3 regions of the Saccharothrix stipae genome follow, and region 1 is predicted to be linked to each of the others. Evidence: riboswitches for the same ligand, from Rfam matches in the RefSeq annotation. Region 1 holds a riboswitch; each other region holds the start of a gene.
The links. Region 1 has a riboswitch for S-adenosylmethionine ahead of thrC (threonine synthase). Riboswitches for the same ligand answer to the same signal wherever they lie in the genome.
Positions count from the first base shown of each region.

Region 2: it holds a riboswitch for S-adenosylmethionine, as region 1 does, so the genes downstream of both, ACYVLT_RS21490 (aminotransferase class V-fold PLP-dependent enzyme) here and thrC (threonine synthase) in region 1, are expected to answer to the same signal.
Region 3: it holds a riboswitch for S-adenosylmethionine, as region 1 does, so the genes downstream of both, ACYVLT_RS24255 (methionine ABC transporter ATP-binding protein) here and thrC (threonine synthase) in region 1, are expected to answer to the same signal.

Region 1 is NZ_BAAGTN010000005.1:370,200-375,837, reverse strand. It holds partial or broken gene ACYVLT_RS10675 (DNA internalization-related competence protein ComEC/Rec2) at 1-127, shown strand, start outside; gene thrC (threonine synthase) at 728-1,990, opposite strand; SAM riboswitch class I at 2,002-2,117, opposite strand; gene holA (DNA polymerase III subunit delta) at 2,213-3,196, shown strand; gene rpsT (30S ribosomal protein S20) at 3,503-3,763, opposite strand; gene ACYVLT_RS10655 (glycoside hydrolase family 3 N-terminal domain-containing protein) at 3,890-5,638, opposite strand, start outside.
Region 2 is NZ_BAAGTN010000008.1:982,194-987,831, reverse strand. It holds gene ACYVLT_RS21500 (RluA family pseudouridine synthase) at 1-687, opposite strand, end outside; gene lspA (signal peptidase II) at 684-1,277, opposite strand; gene ACYVLT_RS21490 (aminotransferase class V-fold PLP-dependent enzyme) at 1,301-2,638, opposite strand; SAM riboswitch class IV at 2,676-2,789, opposite strand; gene ACYVLT_RS21485 (potassium/proton antiporter) at 2,852-4,324, opposite strand; gene ACYVLT_RS21480 (M28 family metallopeptidase) at 4,525-5,472, shown strand; gene ACYVLT_RS21475 (DUF167 domain-containing protein) at 5,469-5,638, opposite strand, start outside.
Region 3 is NZ_BAAGTN010000009.1:242,457-248,094, reverse strand. It holds gene ACYVLT_RS24270 (4-(cytidine 5'-diphospho)-2-C-methyl-D-erythritol kinase) at 1-284, opposite strand, end outside; gene ACYVLT_RS24265 (MetQ/NlpA family ABC transporter substrate-binding protein) at 829-1,635, opposite strand; gene ACYVLT_RS24260 (methionine ABC transporter permease) at 1,701-2,384, opposite strand; gene ACYVLT_RS24255 (methionine ABC transporter ATP-binding protein) at 2,381-3,391, opposite strand; SAM riboswitch class I at 3,596-3,686, opposite strand; gene rsmA (16S rRNA (adenine(1518)-N(6)/adenine(1519)-N(6))-dimethyltransferase RsmA) at 3,773-4,651, opposite strand; gene ACYVLT_RS24245 (transglycosylase family protein) at 4,741-5,638, opposite strand, start outside.

The DNA.
Region 1 (5,638 bases):
GCTGGTCGACGCGTTGACCAGCCGAGGCGCGCTGGTGCTGCGCACGGACCGGGACGGCGACACCGCCGTGCTGGCAGGCCCGGACGGGCCGCGGGTCGCCCGCAGGGGCGGCGGCCCACCCGACAACGGACAAGGGGAGGACGACCATGAGGAACGACGTCTGGATCCGATTGCACTCAGGCTGGTCGCCGCGAGGCGGCAACCGCGCGGTGGCGTGGGCGTTGTGGCAGCCCGGCTACACCGCCGAACCGTGGCCGCGCGACGAACTCCGGCCCGCTTTCACCTACTACGTGTGCGAGGACCTGCCCGGTGGCGACCGGGGCATCGTCGCCAGGGCCACCGCCACCGGTGTGATCCGCATGGCGCAGGTCCCCTCCGCGAACACCGCCTACCGGCTGGTCGCGGACGCGCTGTTCGACGCCGACCTGACCATCCCGCCGGAGGAGTGGCACGCCGAGCGCTACAACCAGGAGAAGGAGAAACGCCCTTGGCCCCAGATGCTCACCGCCTGGCGCGTGGTGACCGAACCGGTGGGGCCGCACGTGCTGCCCGAACTGGCCGCCTTCCCCCGGACCGGCTGGCTCCGCTCGTCCGGGATCGCGCTGTGATGGGAACCGCGCTGTGATGGAGACCGCGCGGCGGCCGCCCCGATCGCCACCTCGACCGCCAGGGCCGGTGGCCGGGGTCCGCCGGGCGACGCCTGACCGGTCGCCGCCCGGCGGGCGGGTCAGTCCTGGAGGGCCTTGAGCACGGCCTCGGCCGACGGCGGGACGTTGGCGCGGGGGCCGACCCGGTCGCCCAGGGCGTCCAGGGTCTTGAGGCCGTCGCCGGTGATCAGGAGCACCGTCTCGCCGTCCGGGTCCAGTTGGCCGGTCTCGATGAGCTTCTTCGCGGTCGCGACGGTGACGCCGCCCGCGGTCTCGGCGAAGATGCCCTCGGTCTGGGCCAGCAGGCGGATGCCCTCCACGACCTCGTCGTCGGTGACGTCCTCGATCGCACCGTTGGTGCGGCGGACGGCGTCCAGCACGTAGGGGCCGTCGGCGGGGGCGCCGATCGCCAGCGACCGGGCGATGGTGTCCGGGCGGACCGGGCTGACCACGTCGTGGCCCGCCTTGAAGGCGGCCGAGACGGGGGAGCAGCCGGTGGCCTGCGCGCCGAACACGCGGTACGGGGTCTGTTCGACCAGGCCCAGGGTGCCGAACTCCCGGAAGGCCTTGTCGACCTTGGTCAACTGGGAGCCGGACGCGATGGGCACGACGATCTGGTCGGGCAGCCGCCAGCCGAGCTGTTCGGCGACCTCGTACCCGAGCGTCTTGGAGCCCTCGGCGTAGTAGGGGCGGACGTTGACGTTGACGAACGCCCAGTCCTCGTGCTCGGCGGCCAACTCCTGCGCCAGCCGGTTCACGTCGTCGTAGTTGCCGTCGACGGTGATCAGGTCGCCGCCGTACACGGCGGTCATGAGGATCTTCGCCTGCTCCAGGGAGGAGGGCACCAGGACCACCGACTGCCAGCCCGCACGGGCCGCGGCGGCGGCCACGGCGTTGGCCAGGTTGCCGGTGGAGGGGCAGGCCAGGACCTTGAAGCCCAGCTCGCGGGCGGCGGCGAGGGCGACGCCGACGACGCGGTCCTTGAACGAGTGGGTCGGGTTGCCGGTGTCGTCCTTCACCCAGACCTTGCGCACGCCCAGGGCCTTGGCGAGGCGGTCGGCCTCGACCAGGCGGGTGCCGCCGGGGTTGGTGTTGGGGTGCGACTCGACGGTGGTCGGCACGGGGAGCAGGCCGCGGTAGCGCCAGATCGACCGGGGGCCCGCCTCGATGTCCTCGCGGCGGATCGGGCCGAAGTCGTAGGCCACTTCCAGCGGCCCGAAACACTCCAGACAGGCGTATTCGGCGGCGAGCGGCGTCTCGTGGCCGCATTCGCGACACGACAGCGCGCGAGCGGGACCGAGGTCGAAGGAGGTGGTGGCGGAGGGCACACTGACAGCAGTCATCGCGAGGTATCTCCTCATCTTTCCCGCGCGTCGCGGGTCGGAATTGGCACCGTGGTCGCCAGCGGACGCTGTGCGACGGGTTGCCGGGGCTTCTTCGGGCCGATCCCTCTGCCCCTCTGGATGAGCGGTATTCAGTTGTGCGGCCAACTTACGTCACGATCCCGACCCGCAGCCAGAGACGTCCACCATCCGGACGTCGGACGGGCGTGGGAGGATCGCGCCGTGAGTTCGCCCGCAGACACGCCCGACGCCGTGCACCTGATCGTCGGCGAGGAGGAGTTGCTGGTCGAGCGCGCGGTGCGCGGTGCGCTGGCGACGGCGCGCAAAGCCGATCCGCAGGCCGACCTGACGCGCGTCCGCGTGACCGATCTCACGCCTCCTGAGCTGGCCGAACTGGTCAGCCCGTCGCTGTTCGCCGAGGGCCGCGTGGTCGCGCTGGAGGCCGCCCAGGAGTGCGGCAAGGAGATCGCCGACGCGGTGATCGCCTACGCCAAGGCCCCGGCGGACGGGGTCACGGTGGTCGTCGTCCACAGCGGCGGCGGGCGTAGCAAGGTGGCCAAGGACCTGCCCGCCGCGCTGCGCAAGGCGGGTGCCCGGGTCACCGAGTGCCCCAAGATCACCAAGGCGGCGGACCGGGAAGCGTTCGTGCGCAACGAGATCCGTTCGGCCGGCGGTGGCAAGGCCGATCCGGAGGCGGTGGCCGCGCTGATCGAGGCGGTGGGGTCGGACCTGCGCGAGTTGGCGGCGGCGGCCTCGCAGCTCGTCGCCGACACCGGCGGCAAGGTCGACGCCGAGGCGGTCCGCCGCTACCACCGCGGCCGGGCCGAGGTGACCGGGTTCGCGGTCGCCGAGAAGGCCGTGATGGGCGACCGGGCCGGTGCGCTGGAGGCGTTGCGGTGGGCGATCCAGCTCGGGGTGCCGCACGTGCTGGTCGCCGACGCGCTGGCCGACGCGGTGCGCACGATCGCGCGGGTGTCCGCGGTGGGCCGGGGCGACCCGTTCAAGCTGGCGGGCGAACTGGGCATGCCGCCGTGGAAGGTCAAGAAGGCCCAGGGCCAGTCGCGCGGCTGGGAGGACCGTGGTCTCGCGGCGGCGATGACGGTGGTCGCCGACCTGAACGCCGACGTCAAGGGTGTCGCAGCGGACTCCGGCTACGCCCTGGAACGCGCAGTGCTGAAAATCGTCGCCGCCCACGGCCGACGCTGACCGACCGCCGGACGCCGAGCCGCTTACGGATCGCCGGAGGCCGAGCCGACTACCGAAGACCGGGGCCACCTGGGTACCGGAAGCCGAGTCGACTGCCCGGGGCGAGCCGACTGCCGGAGGCTTGGGCCGCCCGATCTGCTGCCGGTAGCCGGGCCATCCGACCGGTTGCAGGGGCTGAGCCGGCTGTCGGAGGGCTGGGCCGCTCGACCGGCTGCGGGAGGTCGAGCCGACTGCCGGAAGCGCCGGGGCAAGCACAAGCGCCGCCCACCCCGCGTGGGGTGGGCGGCGCCTTGGCGTGAGACCAGATCAGATCTGGTTGGCGCGCCGCGCCAGCGCCGACTTCTTGTTGGCGGCCTGGTTGGCGTGGATCACGCCCTTGGTGACGGCCTTGTCCAGCTTGCGGGAAGCCTCCCGCGCCAGCACGGTCGCCTTCTCCTTGTCACCGGCCTCGGCGGCCTCACGGAACTTGCGGATGGCGGTCTTGAGCGACGACTTGACGGCCTTGTTGCGCAGGCGCGCCTTCTCGTTCGTCTTGATCCGCTTCATCTGGGACTTGATGTTCGCCACGCGAAAGCCACCTTTTCCTCGGTCTCGGAGTCGCACCGCGCTTGTCACCGGCTCCGCCCACGAGGGGCGGTTTTCCTCCACAGCGGAATGCCGCGCGGGTACGGCCGAGAAGGATATCAGGGCAGCTCACCGCACCGTGAATCGAGCCCTCCCGTCGCCGACCACGACCTCGTAGGCGCCCTTGGCCACCTCCGGCTTGTCCGCGCCGTCCACGTCACCGGGGGTCACCGCGAGGCGCTTGACGTCGAACGAGACCTCGACCGCCCGCTGCTCACCCGCCTTCAACGCCACCCGGGTGAAGCCGACCAGGCGCTGCGGCGGCGTCAGCACCTTGCTCACCGGCTGGTGCACGTACACCGGCACGACGAGCGTGCCGTCCCGCGCGCCGGTGTTGGCCACGGTCACCGACACCTTCACCCGCTCGTCCCGCCGCACCTCGGCCGACGCGACCTTCGGCGCGGACGTGGTGAACGTCGTGTACGACAGACCGTGCCCGAACGCGAACGCCGGGTCGTAGGCCGAGCTGGGCGAGGTGTTCGCGCCGCGCACCTGGTCGTAGGAGAACGGCTGGTCACCGACCGTCTTGGGCCACGACACGGGCAGCTTCCCGCTCGGGTTCACCGCGCCGAACAGCACGTCGGCGATCGCGGAGCCGCCCTCGGAGCCGGGCAGCCAGCCGGCGACCAGCGCCGGGGCGTCCGCCACCGTGCCCAGCACCTGCGGCCGACCGGTCAGCAGCACGACCACGACCGGCTTGCCGGTCGCCCGCACCGCGTCGACCAGGCCCTGCTGCTCGGCGGTCAACACGGGCTCCTCGGTGTCCGCCTCACCCTCCGCGCCCGGGTCCTCACCGAGCACCACGACCACCGCGTCCGCGTCACCGGCCTGCGCCACCGCGTCGGCCTGCGTCGGCGCGCTCACCACGTTCGTCGCCGGCGCGACCGCCCGGATGCCCTGCAGCACCGTCACCGTCGGCGGCATCGGGGACCCGCCGGGCACGCCCTGCCAACCGACCGTCCAGCCGCCGAGCTGCCTGGGCACGGAGTCGGCCGAGTCACCGGTCACCACGACCTTGCGCGCGTTGGTCGACAGGGGCAGCACGCCGTCGTTGCGCAGCAGCACGGTGCCCTCCGCCGCCGCCTGACGGGCCAGCGCCCGGTCCGCCCCGTTCACGATCGAGTCGGCCTTCTCGACGTCCACGAACGGCTTCTCGAACAGCCCGAGGTCGAACTTGAGCTTCAGGATGCGCCGCACGGCCTGGTCGATCCGCTTGCCGGGGATCGCCCCGCCGCGCACGCCCGCGAGCACGCCCGCGGTGAACTCCGCCGCGTTGGAGGGCTCCATCGCCATGTCGACGCCCGCGTTGACGGCCATCGCGATGGCCTCCGGGTAGTCGGCCGCCACGTGGTAGCGGTCCACCAGGAACCGGATGTCCTCCCAGTCGGTGATCGCCACGCCCCGGAAACCCATCCGGTCGCGCAGCTGCGTGGTCAGCAGGTACTTCGACGCGTGCGCGGGCACGCCGTTCACCGCGCCGGAATTGATCATCACGCTGCCGACGCCCGCGTCGAACTGCGGCTGGAACGCGGGCAGCACGGTGTCCTGGAGGTACCGGATCGGCAGGTGGGCGGGCGCCCGGTCGTGGCCGTTGAACGGCTCGGAGTAGCCCGCGAAGTGCTTGGCGGTCGCGGTGAGCTTCGCGGTGCCGTCGGTCGGGTCGCCCTGCTGCCCGCGCACGTTCGCCGCCGCGAGGGCGCCCGCCAGCACCGGGTCCTCGCTGTAGGTCTCGTAGTAGCGGCCCCAGCGGGTGTCCCGCGCGATGTCGGACACCGGCGCGAAGTTCCAGAACACGCCAGTGGCGCGCATGGCCCGACC
Region 2 (5,638 bases), on a different contig from region 1:
CACGTCGAGCAGTGACGCGGCCCGGAAGGCCTCGACCACCTCGTAGTGCGTGATGCTCGGCTTGCCGTTGGCCATCACGGCGAACTTGTAGTCGTGCTTGGGGTGCCGGTCGATCGGGGCGTCGATGGTGCCCTTGATCGGGTCCGGGTGGCCCTGCACGAGCGCGTGGTAGAGCTTGTCGACCGTGCGCTCCTTGAAGGCGTGCTTCAACGCCGAGTAAGCGCTCTCGCTCTTCGCCACCACCATGACGCCGGTCGTGCCGACGTCCAGCCGGTGCACGACGCCCTGCCGCTCGGCGGCGCCGGACGTGGCGATCCGGATCCCGGCCGCGGCCAGGCCGCCCACTACGGTCGGACCGGTCCAGCCGGGGCTGGGGTGCACGGCCACGCCGACCGGCTTGTCGACCACGATCACGTCGTCGTCCTCGTGCAGGACGATCAGGCCCTCCACGGGCACCGCCTGCACCTGCACCGGGCGTTCGGGCTCGGGGAGGGTGACCTCCAGCACGGAGCCCGCGATCAGGCGGTCCGACTTGCCCGCGGGCTGCCCGTCGAGCACGACGTCACCCGATTCGGTCAACGCGGCCACGACCGTGCGGGACAGGCCGAGGAGCTTGGCCAGGCCGGCGTCGACCCGCATCCCGTCCAAGCCGTCCGGCACGGGCAGGGTCCGGTAGTCGCCGGTCATGCGCCCGCCTTCTTCTCCGACTGGGTGCCGGGCTTCTTCTCCACGCGGGTGCCGTCGTAGTCGCGCTGGAGCAGCGCCATCAGCACGATCACGCCGCCGCCCACGCAGATGGCCGAGTCGGCCAGGTTGAACACCGGGAAGAAGTTGCCCCAGGGGTCGAGCACCGAGATGAAGTCGACCACGCCGCCGCGCAGCGGGCCGGGACCGCGGAAGATCCGGTCCGCCAGGTTGCCCATCGCGCCGCCCAGGACCAGGCCGAGGCCGATGGCCCAGCCGACCGACCGCAGCCGGCGCGCGATCCACAGGATGAACACGACCACGCCGGACGCGATCAGGGCGAGGATCACCGTCCAGCCCTCGGCCAGGCCGAACGCGGCGCCGGTGTTGCGGATCAGCGGCAGGTAGAGCAGGCCGCCGAGCAGCTCGATCGGCTCACGCCCCTCCAGGTGCTCCACCGCGAGGATCTTGGTGACCAGGTCGAGCGCCAACACCAGCGGCGCGATGACCGCCAGCAGGAGGACCCGTCGCTTCGGCAGCGGTTGGTCCGGCTGGTCCGGCGTGTCCGGCTCGGTGTTGGGATCGGTGCTCACCGGGCCATTGTCCAGCATCGGGGTCAGCGCAGGAACGGCGGGAGCGCGCGCTGGTCGTTGAGCGGCACCCAACGGCCGTCGCGCTGTTCGTACTCCCACCGCGAACCCTCGACGACGAGCGCCCGCAGCGCGGCCACGAAGCGGTCCACGTGCTCCTCGGTGGTTCCCAGGCCGATCGACGCACGCAGCGCCCGTTCGCCGTGGGCGAGGCGGTGCACGGCAACGTGGGCGCAGAACGCGCCGTCGCGCACACCGATGCCGTGCTCCGCGGACAGCGCCGCAGCCAGGTAACCGGCGTCCTGACCGCCGACGGTGAAGCTCACCACACCCACCCGGTCCTGGTCCGAGCCGAACAACGTCAGCTCGTGCACGCCCGGCACGGTCCGCAGGCCCGCCCGCAGCCTGGCCAGCAGCACCCGCTCGTGCTCGGTGGTCTGCTCCCAGTGCCTGCCAAGCACGTCGCACGCCACGGCCAGCGCGTGCACGCCCACCACGTTCGGGGTGCCGGCCTCGTGCCGCTCGGGCACCGCCGACCAGGCCACGCCGAGCCGGTCGCCGTGGTCGGTGACGCGGGCCGTCGCACCACCGCCCACCAGGTACGGCTCGGCGGCCTGCAACCAGTCCGACCGGCCGACCAGCACGCCCGCGCCGAACGGCGCGTAGACCTTGTGCCCGGACAGCACGGTGTAGTCGACGTCGAGCGCGCGCACGTCCACCGGCCGGTGCGGCGCGAGCTGGGCGGCGTCCAGGGCGATCCGGGCGCCGTGCCTGCGGGCCACGCGCGCCAGTTCGGCCACCGGCCAGAGCTCGCCGGTCACGTTGGACGCCCCGGTGACCACGACCAGGCGCGGGCCGACCGGCGCCTCGCGCAGCGCCCGGTCCAGCTCCAGCACCGCCTGGGCGGGTGAGTCGGGGGTGCGCAGGCGACGCACGTTCGGGCCGCGCCACGGCAGCAGCGCGGCGTGGTGCTCGGTGTCGAACAGGGTCACGGCCGTGTGCTTGGGCAGGCTCCTGGCCAGCAGGTTCAGCGCGTCGGTGGTGTTGCGGGTGAACACCACGGCGTCGGTGCCGCGGGCGTTGAGGAACCGGCGGACCGACGTGCGGGCCTGCTCGTAGACCCGGGTGCTGACCTGCGAGGCGAAGCCCGCGCCCCGGTGCACGCTGGCGTACCAGGGCAGCACCTCGTCCACCGCGTCGCGGACCTGCTCCAGGCACGGCGCGCTGGCCGCGTGGTCGAGGTTGGCGTACTCGACGCGCTCACCGGTGACCAGCGGCACGCGCAGCGACGCGCCGACCACGCGCGGCAGTGCCGGCTTCTCCGGCCGGGCAACGGTGCTGGTGCGGGGAACTGCGATCGTCATGACGCCCTCCGGGGGTCCGGGACCCCGCCGGAGAGGGAGCCCGCGCTTGCCGGACGCCCTGCGCGCCGGCCAGGTCCTCACCAGGGGCACCCCACCGCGGTAGGAGGGTTGCCGGCCAGCGAGCCTGGGCTTCGCGCTGGCACTCATGACCTTCGGAGCGAAGGTAACCCGGACCGCGCGCCCGCGTCGAGTCCGGTTCACATCCTGGGAGCGTCAGGGCAGGCCGACGTCGCCCTTCCAGCGGGCGAACCGGCCCGCCCGGTCGACCGCCCGGATGCGCTGCTCGGTCGCCGTGCGCATGGCCTCGGTGCACACCACCAGCAGCTGGTCGTGCTCCTGCAACCGGGTCGTCGGCTGCGGGGTGAAGCCGTTGTCGTCGCGCACCACGAGGCTGACCGAGGAGCCGGGCGGCAGCCGCAGCTCCGACAGGTACACGCCGTGCAGCTTGGAGCCGGGCTGGATGCGGACCTGGAGGAGTTCCGCGCCCAGCTCGTCCAGCGCCGACGAGTCGACCTGCACCTCGTGCGCCTCCCCGGACTTGACCAGCCCGAGCCACTTGGCCAGCCACGGCAGGCTCGTGCCCTGCACCACGGTCAGCACCACCACCAGCACGAACACCGCGTCCACCAGCCGCTGCGCACCCGGCACGCCCTGGATCAGCGGGATCAGCGCGAACACGATCGGCACCGCGCCGCGCAGCCCCGACCACGAGACGAACACCTGTTCGCGCCACGGCACCCGGAACGGCAGCGCCGCGCACAGCACCGACAGCGGGCGGGCCAGCAGCACCAGCACCGCCCCCGCGACCAGCGCGGGCACCAGCACGTCGAGCAGGCGTCCCGGTGAGGCGTACAGGCCGAGCAGCACGAACAGCCCGATCTGCGCGATCCAGCCCAACCCCTCGGCGAACGACAGGGTGTCCGCCCGGTGCGGCAGGCGGGCGTTGCCGAGCACGAGGGCGGCGATGTAGACGGCGAGGAAGCCGGACGCGTGCGCCAGGTCGCCGACGGTGTAGGCGAGCAGGCACACGGCGACCGTGGCCAGCGGGTACAGGCCGGTGGCGGGCAGCGCGGCCCGGCGCAGCCCCACGCCGCCGACCCAGCCGAGCACGATCCCGATCACCCCGCCCGCGACGAGCTCGTAGCCCATCAGCAACGGCGCGGTCCACGTGATCGGGTCGGGCGCGGCGAGCAGCACGACGGCGATGTACACCGGCGCGTCGTTGATGCCGGACTCCAGTTCGAGCGCGCCGATGAGCCGCTTGCGCACCCCCACCCCGCGCAGCACGCTGAACACCGCCGCCGCGTCGGTGGACGACAGCACCGCGCCCCACAGCAGGGCGGTGCGCCAGTCCATGTCCAGCAGGAAGTGCAGCGCGAACCCGGTGACCGCGATGCTCACGCCGACGGCCACCGTGGACAGCGCGATGCCCAGGCCCAGCGCGGGCTTCACCGCGCTCCACCGGGTGGTCAGCCCGCCCTCGGTGAGGATCAGCACGAGCGCGACGGTGCCCAGCGAACGGGTCAGGTCGGCGTCCTCGAACTGGATGCCGAGCACGGCCTCGCCGAGCAGCAGGCCGATGCCGAGGTAGAGCAGGAGGGACGGCAGACCGAGCCTGATCGACACCCTCACCGCGATGACCGAGAGCAGCAGAACGCCGGCGGCGATGCCCAGGTAGCCCGTCACACCGCCCACTCGACCTCCAGGCCGTCGTCCCCGCTGCATCACTCGACGGGGTCATTCTCCCCGGCGACACCGAAATGGACGAATCCGGCAACCCACGCGGCGTCACCAGCCGAACGCCCCTAGCGCGAACCACGTCGAACCGTGCACGTTGACGAACGGGTCCGCCGCCCCGGTCACCTCCACACCCTGCGGGAGAAACCGTGAAGTTGCGAACGATCTCCACCGCGCTGGTCACCACCGGCGTGCTCCTGGGCTCCGGCCTCGGCTCGGCCACCGCCGCGCCACCGCGCGTCCTGGCCGGGCCGAACATCCCGGTGTCCGCCGTCCAGGCCGACCTCACCCAGTTCCAGGCCATCGCCAACGCCAACGGCGGCAACCGGGCGCACGGCCGTCCCGGCTACCTGGCCTCGGTGAACTGGGTCAAGTCCAAGTTGGACGCCGCCGGGTTCACCACCCGGGTGCAGTCGTTCAGCCGCAACGGCGCCACCGGCTACAACCTGATCGCCGACTGGCCCGGCGGCGACGTGGACAACGTGGTCATGGTCGGTGGGCACCTCGACAGCGTGTCGGCCGGTCCGGGCATCAACGACAACGGCACCGGCTCGGCCGGGCTGCTCGAAGTCGCGCTGGCCGTGCGGTCGACCGGCTTCCGACCCACCAAGCACCTGCGCTTCGCCTGGTGGGGCGCGGAGGAGCTGGGCCTGGTCGGCTCGACGCACTACGTGAACTCGCTGTCCACAACGGACCGCTCGCGGATCGACGCCTACCTCAACTTCGACATGATCGGCTCGCCGAACCCGGGCTACTTCGTCTACAGCGCGTCCGGGCAGCCGGCCGGCTCGTCGGCGCTCCAGCAGGCGCTCCAGGGCTACTTCGGCTCGATCGGCGTGCCGACCGAGCTGACCAGCGTGGGCGGCCGGTCCGACCACGCGGCGTTCGCGCGGGCGGGCATCCCGGTCGGCGGCACGTTCACCGGCGCGGAGGGCGTCAAGACCTCCGCGCAGGCGCAGAAGTGGGGCGGCACGGCCGGCACCGCGTTCGACCGCTGCTACCACCGCTCGTGCGACACCACGTCGAACGTGAACGCGACCGCGCTGGACCGCAACACCGACGCCATCGCGCACGCCGTGTGGACGCTGGCGGCCTAACCGCCCAGCAGCCGCGCCAGCACCTCGGGTGCGCCGGCCGGGGCGGGGTCGACCTGCACGACCTTGTCCCGGCCGCGCTCCCCCGCGACCACCTCGACGTCCTGCCGGCGCACGTCGAACGCCTTGGCCAGCGCCCTGCGGACGGCCTCGTTCGCCTTGCCCTCCA
Region 3 (5,638 bases), on a different contig from region 1:
ACCTTCGGGTCCTCGGGGTCGCGCCCGACGTGCTGGGCCAGCACCCGCACCGCGCGCCACGCCAGGTTGGACGCGCCGGTGGGCACCGAGTCGGCGCCCTCGCCGTGCACTTCGACACCGGGGTCGTCGGCGATGGCGACGGTCACCTCGTCGGTCAGCGACAAGGCCTGGAAGATCGTCACCAGGTCGTGGTACCCGTCCGCGCGCGAGTCGCCTACGGCCAGGTGCAGGTTGACCTTGGCCGGGACGCGGACGGTGACCGGGGGCGGGACGACTGCGAGCACGCCATGAAGCCTACGGGCGTTTCCGGGTTGCCCGCTCCTACCGACCCCTGACCTGCGACGGAACGCCCTCCAACACCAAAAGAAGGGCTTCGTGTCATCCCGCCGACCTGGCGCAGCCCTACCGCGCGTGTCAAGGGGGCGCTTCCAGCCCTACCGCACCTGAGGCTGGAACCGCCCCCTTGACACGTGTGGTTGCCCTTGTGGAGGTCGGCGGGATGACACGAAACCCGACCCACGACGCAGCCGCACCGACGGTGCCATCCCCGTCATCCTGCTGATCTGCCCGTCCGGCGAGGACGCTCTTGGTCTTTCGTCCTGAGCGTTGAACTCAGGGTCCCTGAACGTAGGACTCTCCCAACGCGAACGTAGGACTCTCGCGTCCTGAACGTAGGACTCACGCACTCCGAACGTAGGACTCTCGCGTCCTGAACGTAGGACTCTCGCGTCCTGAACGTAGGACTCTCGCGTTCCGAACGTAGGACTCTCGCGTTCTGGAGGTAGGACACGCGTGTTCTGGAGGTAGGACACGCGGGGGCTCGGGTGGTTAGACGGCGAGGACGGAGCCGGCGAAGGTCTGCTTGATGTAGTCCTTGACCTCCTGCGACTGGAGCAGGGCCAGCAGGTCGCGCACGCGCGGGTCGTCCTTCAGCTCGGCCCGCGTGACCAGGCCGTTCGCGTTCGGGTTGCCCTCCGCCTTCTCCAGCGCCAACGCGTCGGACGCGGGCTTCAAGCCGGCGTCGATGGCGTAGTTGCCGTTCACCACGGACGCGTCCGTGTCGTCCAGCGAACGCGGCAGCTGCGCCGCCTCCAGCTCGACGAACTCCAGCCCGCGCGGGTTCTCCGCGATGTCCCGGATGGTCGCCGTCTTCTCCGCGCCCGGCGTGACCTTGATCAGCCCGTTGTCCTGGAGCAGCTTCAGCCCGCGCGCCTCGTTCGTCGCGTCGTTGGCCACCGCGACCCGGGCGCCCGACGGCAGGTCGGCCAGCGACTTGTGCTTCTTCGAGTACACGCCCAGCGGTTCGATGTGCACCGGCCCGATCCACTCCAGCGACGCGCCGCTCTCCGCCTTGAACGTGTCCAGGTACGGCACGGTCTGGAAGTAGTTCGCGTCCAGCGACCCGTCCACCAGCGCCGTGTTCGGCTGCACGTAGTCGGTGAACTCCACCACCTCGATCTTCAAGCCCTTCGCCGCGGCCAGGTTGTCCGCGACGTACCGCAGCACCTGGGCGTGCGGGACGGGGCTCACGCCGACCTTCAGCGCCGCGTTCGGGTCGGAAGCGGCGCCGGTGTCGCCACTACCGCAGCCCACCGCGGTCAGCAGCACGGCCAGCAGGGCAGCACGAATACGCATTTCATTCCTTAGAGGTGAGAGAAAACCAGAAGTGAGAGAAAGCAGCGCTGAGAAAAACCCGAACGTCAGACGGACGCGGTGCGGCGGCGGTCGACACCGCGGGCCACGCGGTTGGTCGTGAACTGGATCGCGGTGGCCACGATCGCCAGCACGACGACCGTGCTCCACAGGTAGCGGTCGTTGAACCGCTGGTAGCCCATGCGCACGGCGAGGTCGCCGAGCCCGCCGCCGCCGACCACCCCGGCCATCGCCGAGTAGCCCAGCAGCGCGATCGCGGTCACGCCGATGGCGTTGACCAGCGCGGGCAACGACTCGCGCAGCAGCACGCTGCGCACGATCCGCAGGGTGGACGACCCGGTGGTGACGGCCGCCTCGACCACCGACACGTGCACCTCGGCCAGCACGTTCTGGACCAGCCTGCCGACGAACGGGATCGCGCCGACGGCCAGCGGCACGATGGCCGCCGTGGGTCCGATGGTGCTGCCGAGCAGCAGCCTGGTCAGCGAGGTGAGCACCACCAGCAGCACCAGGAACGGCATGGAGCGGCCCAGGTCCACGACGAACCCGAGCACCTTGTGCGCCACCGGCCGGGGCTTCAGCCCACCGGGGGCGGTGAGCTGAAGCCAGATGCCGACGGGCGCACCGAGCAGAACGGCGATCAGGGTGGAGACGACCACCATGTACAACGTCTCGCCGGTGGCGACCAGCACGTCGTCGAACACGATGGACCAGGGTGTTGCCGACCTCACGCAGCTACTCCCTGCGGACCCGAGAGGGTCCGTCGCACCGAGCCGCCCGCCTCCGAGATCCACTCCAGCGCCGAGTCCGCGCGCTCGCCCTTCAGGCCGACGCGGAAGCGTGCGACCGGGGTCTCCCCCAGCCTGGTCAGACCGCCGCCCAGCAGGTTCAGCTCGACGCCGAACCGGCTGGTCACCTCGGGCAGCAGCGCGCCGACGGCGGCGAAGCCGATCAGCACGACGTCCGCGACCCGGTCGAACGAGGCCTCCGCCACCGGGTTCTGGTCCACGGCGGGCAGCAGCGACGCGGCGGTGCGGCTGGCCGCGTCGGACACCAGGTCGAGCACCCTGCCGTGCTCCACCACCCGGCCGTCCTCCAGCACCGCGACGTCGTCGCAGATCCGGCGGACCACGCCCATGTCGTGCGTGACCACGAGCACCGTCACGCCGAGCTCGGCCCGCGCCCGGTCCAGCACGGTGAGCACCGAGCCGGTGGTGTCGGGGTCGAGCGCGGAGGTCGGCTCGTCGGCCAGCAGCACCGACGGCGACGCGGCGAGCGCCCGCGCGACCGCGATCCGCTGGCGCTGGCCGCCGGAGAGCTGGTCGGGGTACGAGCCGGCCTTGTCGGTGAGGCCCACGAGGTCGAGGAGTTCGGCGACCCGGGTGCGGCGCTGCGGACCGGCCACGCCCGCGGCCTCCAGCGGCAGCGCGACGTTGCCCGCGGCGGTGCGCTGGCGCAGCAGCGAATCCCCTTGCGGCACAACGCCGATCTGCCGGCGGGCGGCCCGCAGCGCGGTGCCGTCGAGGGAGACGAGGTCGGTGCCGTCGACGCGGATCGCGCCGCTGTCGGGGCGCTCCAGGAGCGCGACGCACCGGGCCAGGGTGGACTTGCCCGCGCCGCTGGGGCCGACGACGCCGAGGACGGTGCCGGCGGCGACGTCCAGGTTCACGCCGTCCAGCGCGCGAACCTGCCCGGTACTCCCGGGGAAGGTCTTGGTGAGGTTCTCGACAGTGATCACGTTTCGCTCCACGACTGCATGCGGCAGCGCACGCTCATGGCGTGCGTGACCGACGGCTCAGCTCAGAAGGGTGTCCTGAAGTAAGGACGCGAGGATTCGAAGGCGCCTAGTGCTGCTAGCGGCAGCTGCGACAGGCTGACGACGTGCGGCGGCCGTGGTCGACGACCCGCCGGCGGGTGAGCGTTCGCATCCTGGGCACGTGATCCTCCATCGATCCTGGCTGAAGCACCTGCCCCGTGGGGGGTGGTTGCTGCGGCGTCGTAGAGCCAGGTCTCTCAGCCGCTCGGGATGGCACCACGAGTAGACCTGACCGAACCCGGCTGACGCAAGCCTGTAACCGGATCGTCCGGCAAATCACACTTTCGGCCGAAAGATCATCGACTACCGAGCGGAAGCGACCTCGGCTATCCGGATGAAGTCACCGACGGCCAGTTGTTCGCCCCGCACCGCCGGGTCCACGCCCGCGGCGACGAGCAGCCGTTGCGCCTCGGCGGCGGAGCCCGCCCACCCGGCCAACGCACCGCGCAGCATCTTGCGCCGTTGCGCGAAAGCCGCGTCCACCAAGGAGAACAGCTGCTTCTGGTCCACAGTGGACAACGGCTCGTGCCGCTCGAACGCGACCAGCGCGGAGTCGACGTTGGGCACCGGCCAGAACACCGAGCGCGGCACCGGACCGGCCCGGCGGGCGTCCGCGTACCAGGCGAGCTTCACGCTGGGCACGCCGTAGACCTTGCTGCCGGGACCGGCGGCCATCCGGTCGGCGACCTCGGACTGCACCATCACCAGGCCGGTGCGCAACGACGGCAGCACGGCCAGCAGGTGCAGCACCACGGGCACGGCCACGTTGTACGGCAGGTTCGCCACCAACGCCGTCGGTGCCACGGGCAGCTGGGACGCCGTGACGCGCATCGCGTCCTCGTGCACGACCGACAGGCGGTCGGCCAGCTGGGGCGCGCGCTCGGCCACGGTGACGGGCAGGCGGTCGGCCAGCACCCCGTCGATCTCCACGGCCACCAGCGCCCGGCAGGAGGGCAGCAACGCCAACGTCAGCGAGCCCAGCCCGGGGCCGACCTCCAGCACCACGTCGTCCGGGCGCAGGTCGGCCGCCGCCACGATGCGCCGCACCGTGTTCGGGTCGTGCACGAAGTTCTGCCCCAGCTTCTTCGTGGGGCGGATGTCCAGCTCGGCGGCCAGCCGACGGACGTCGGCCGGGCCGAGGAGGTGGCTCCCCGACCCGGCCGTCGTCGAATCCTCAGTCACGAGCCCCATTCTCCACTGCCACCAACGGAGCTACCGCGCGCGGTCGACTTCCAGGCGACCGAGCCGCGACGCCGGAGGCGGCGCCAAAATTACGGCAGGCCCAGCTTCGAGCGGCAGTGGGGCCAGGCGGAGTAGCCGCCGCGGGCGTCGCGCAGCTTGGTGGCCACGGCGATCTGCTGCTCGCGGGTCGCCTGGTGCGGGTACGCGGCGTACTGGGCGCCGCCGTAGGCGTCCCAGGTGCTCTTGTTGAACTGCAGGCCGCCGTAGTAGCCGTTGCCGGTGTTGATGGCCCAGTTGCCGGTCGCCTCGCACTGGGCGAGCCGGTCCCAGACCTCGCCGTCGGGCGGGAGCTTGGTGCCGACCTTGACCTTCTTCGGCTTCGGCTCCTTGGTGACCTTCGCGCCCAGCTTCTCGCGGCCGACCTCGGCACCGTTCTTCACCGTCACGCGGTAGGTGACGATCTGCTCGCCGACCTCGCCCGGGTCCAGGACCTCTTTCTGGCCCTTCATCATCGTGTCGTCCTTGACCTCCTCGACGGGCGGCTGGATGGCCTCCGTCGCGTTGATCACCGACACGCCGGTGCGCGTGATGTGGACCTCGGCGCCGTTGGTGACGCGCAGGTCCATCGCCGTTTCGAGCTTGTCCTCGGGGCCCAGCGTCAGGTTCTCGCCGCGCATCAGCTCCTCGACGGTCACGGCCGTCGTCCGCAGCTGCCGGGGCGCGTTGCCGCCGTCGTAGAGCGTGATGGTCTTGAGGCTCTTGACCTCGAGGGCGAGACCGCTGAGGGGCACGTCCATGCCGCGGTCGTGCGAGAGCCACGCGCCCTCGTCGTCGACCTGCAACTGCTCCAGCGCCTCGTCCACGGTGACCGAGCGGACCCAGCCCTCGCGCTGCTCGCCGTCGACCGTCGCCTTCACCAGCCGGCCGCGGTCCAGCGAGATCTTCCCGCCGTCGCTGACCTTCGCCTGGGGGGACGGGCTGAGCGCG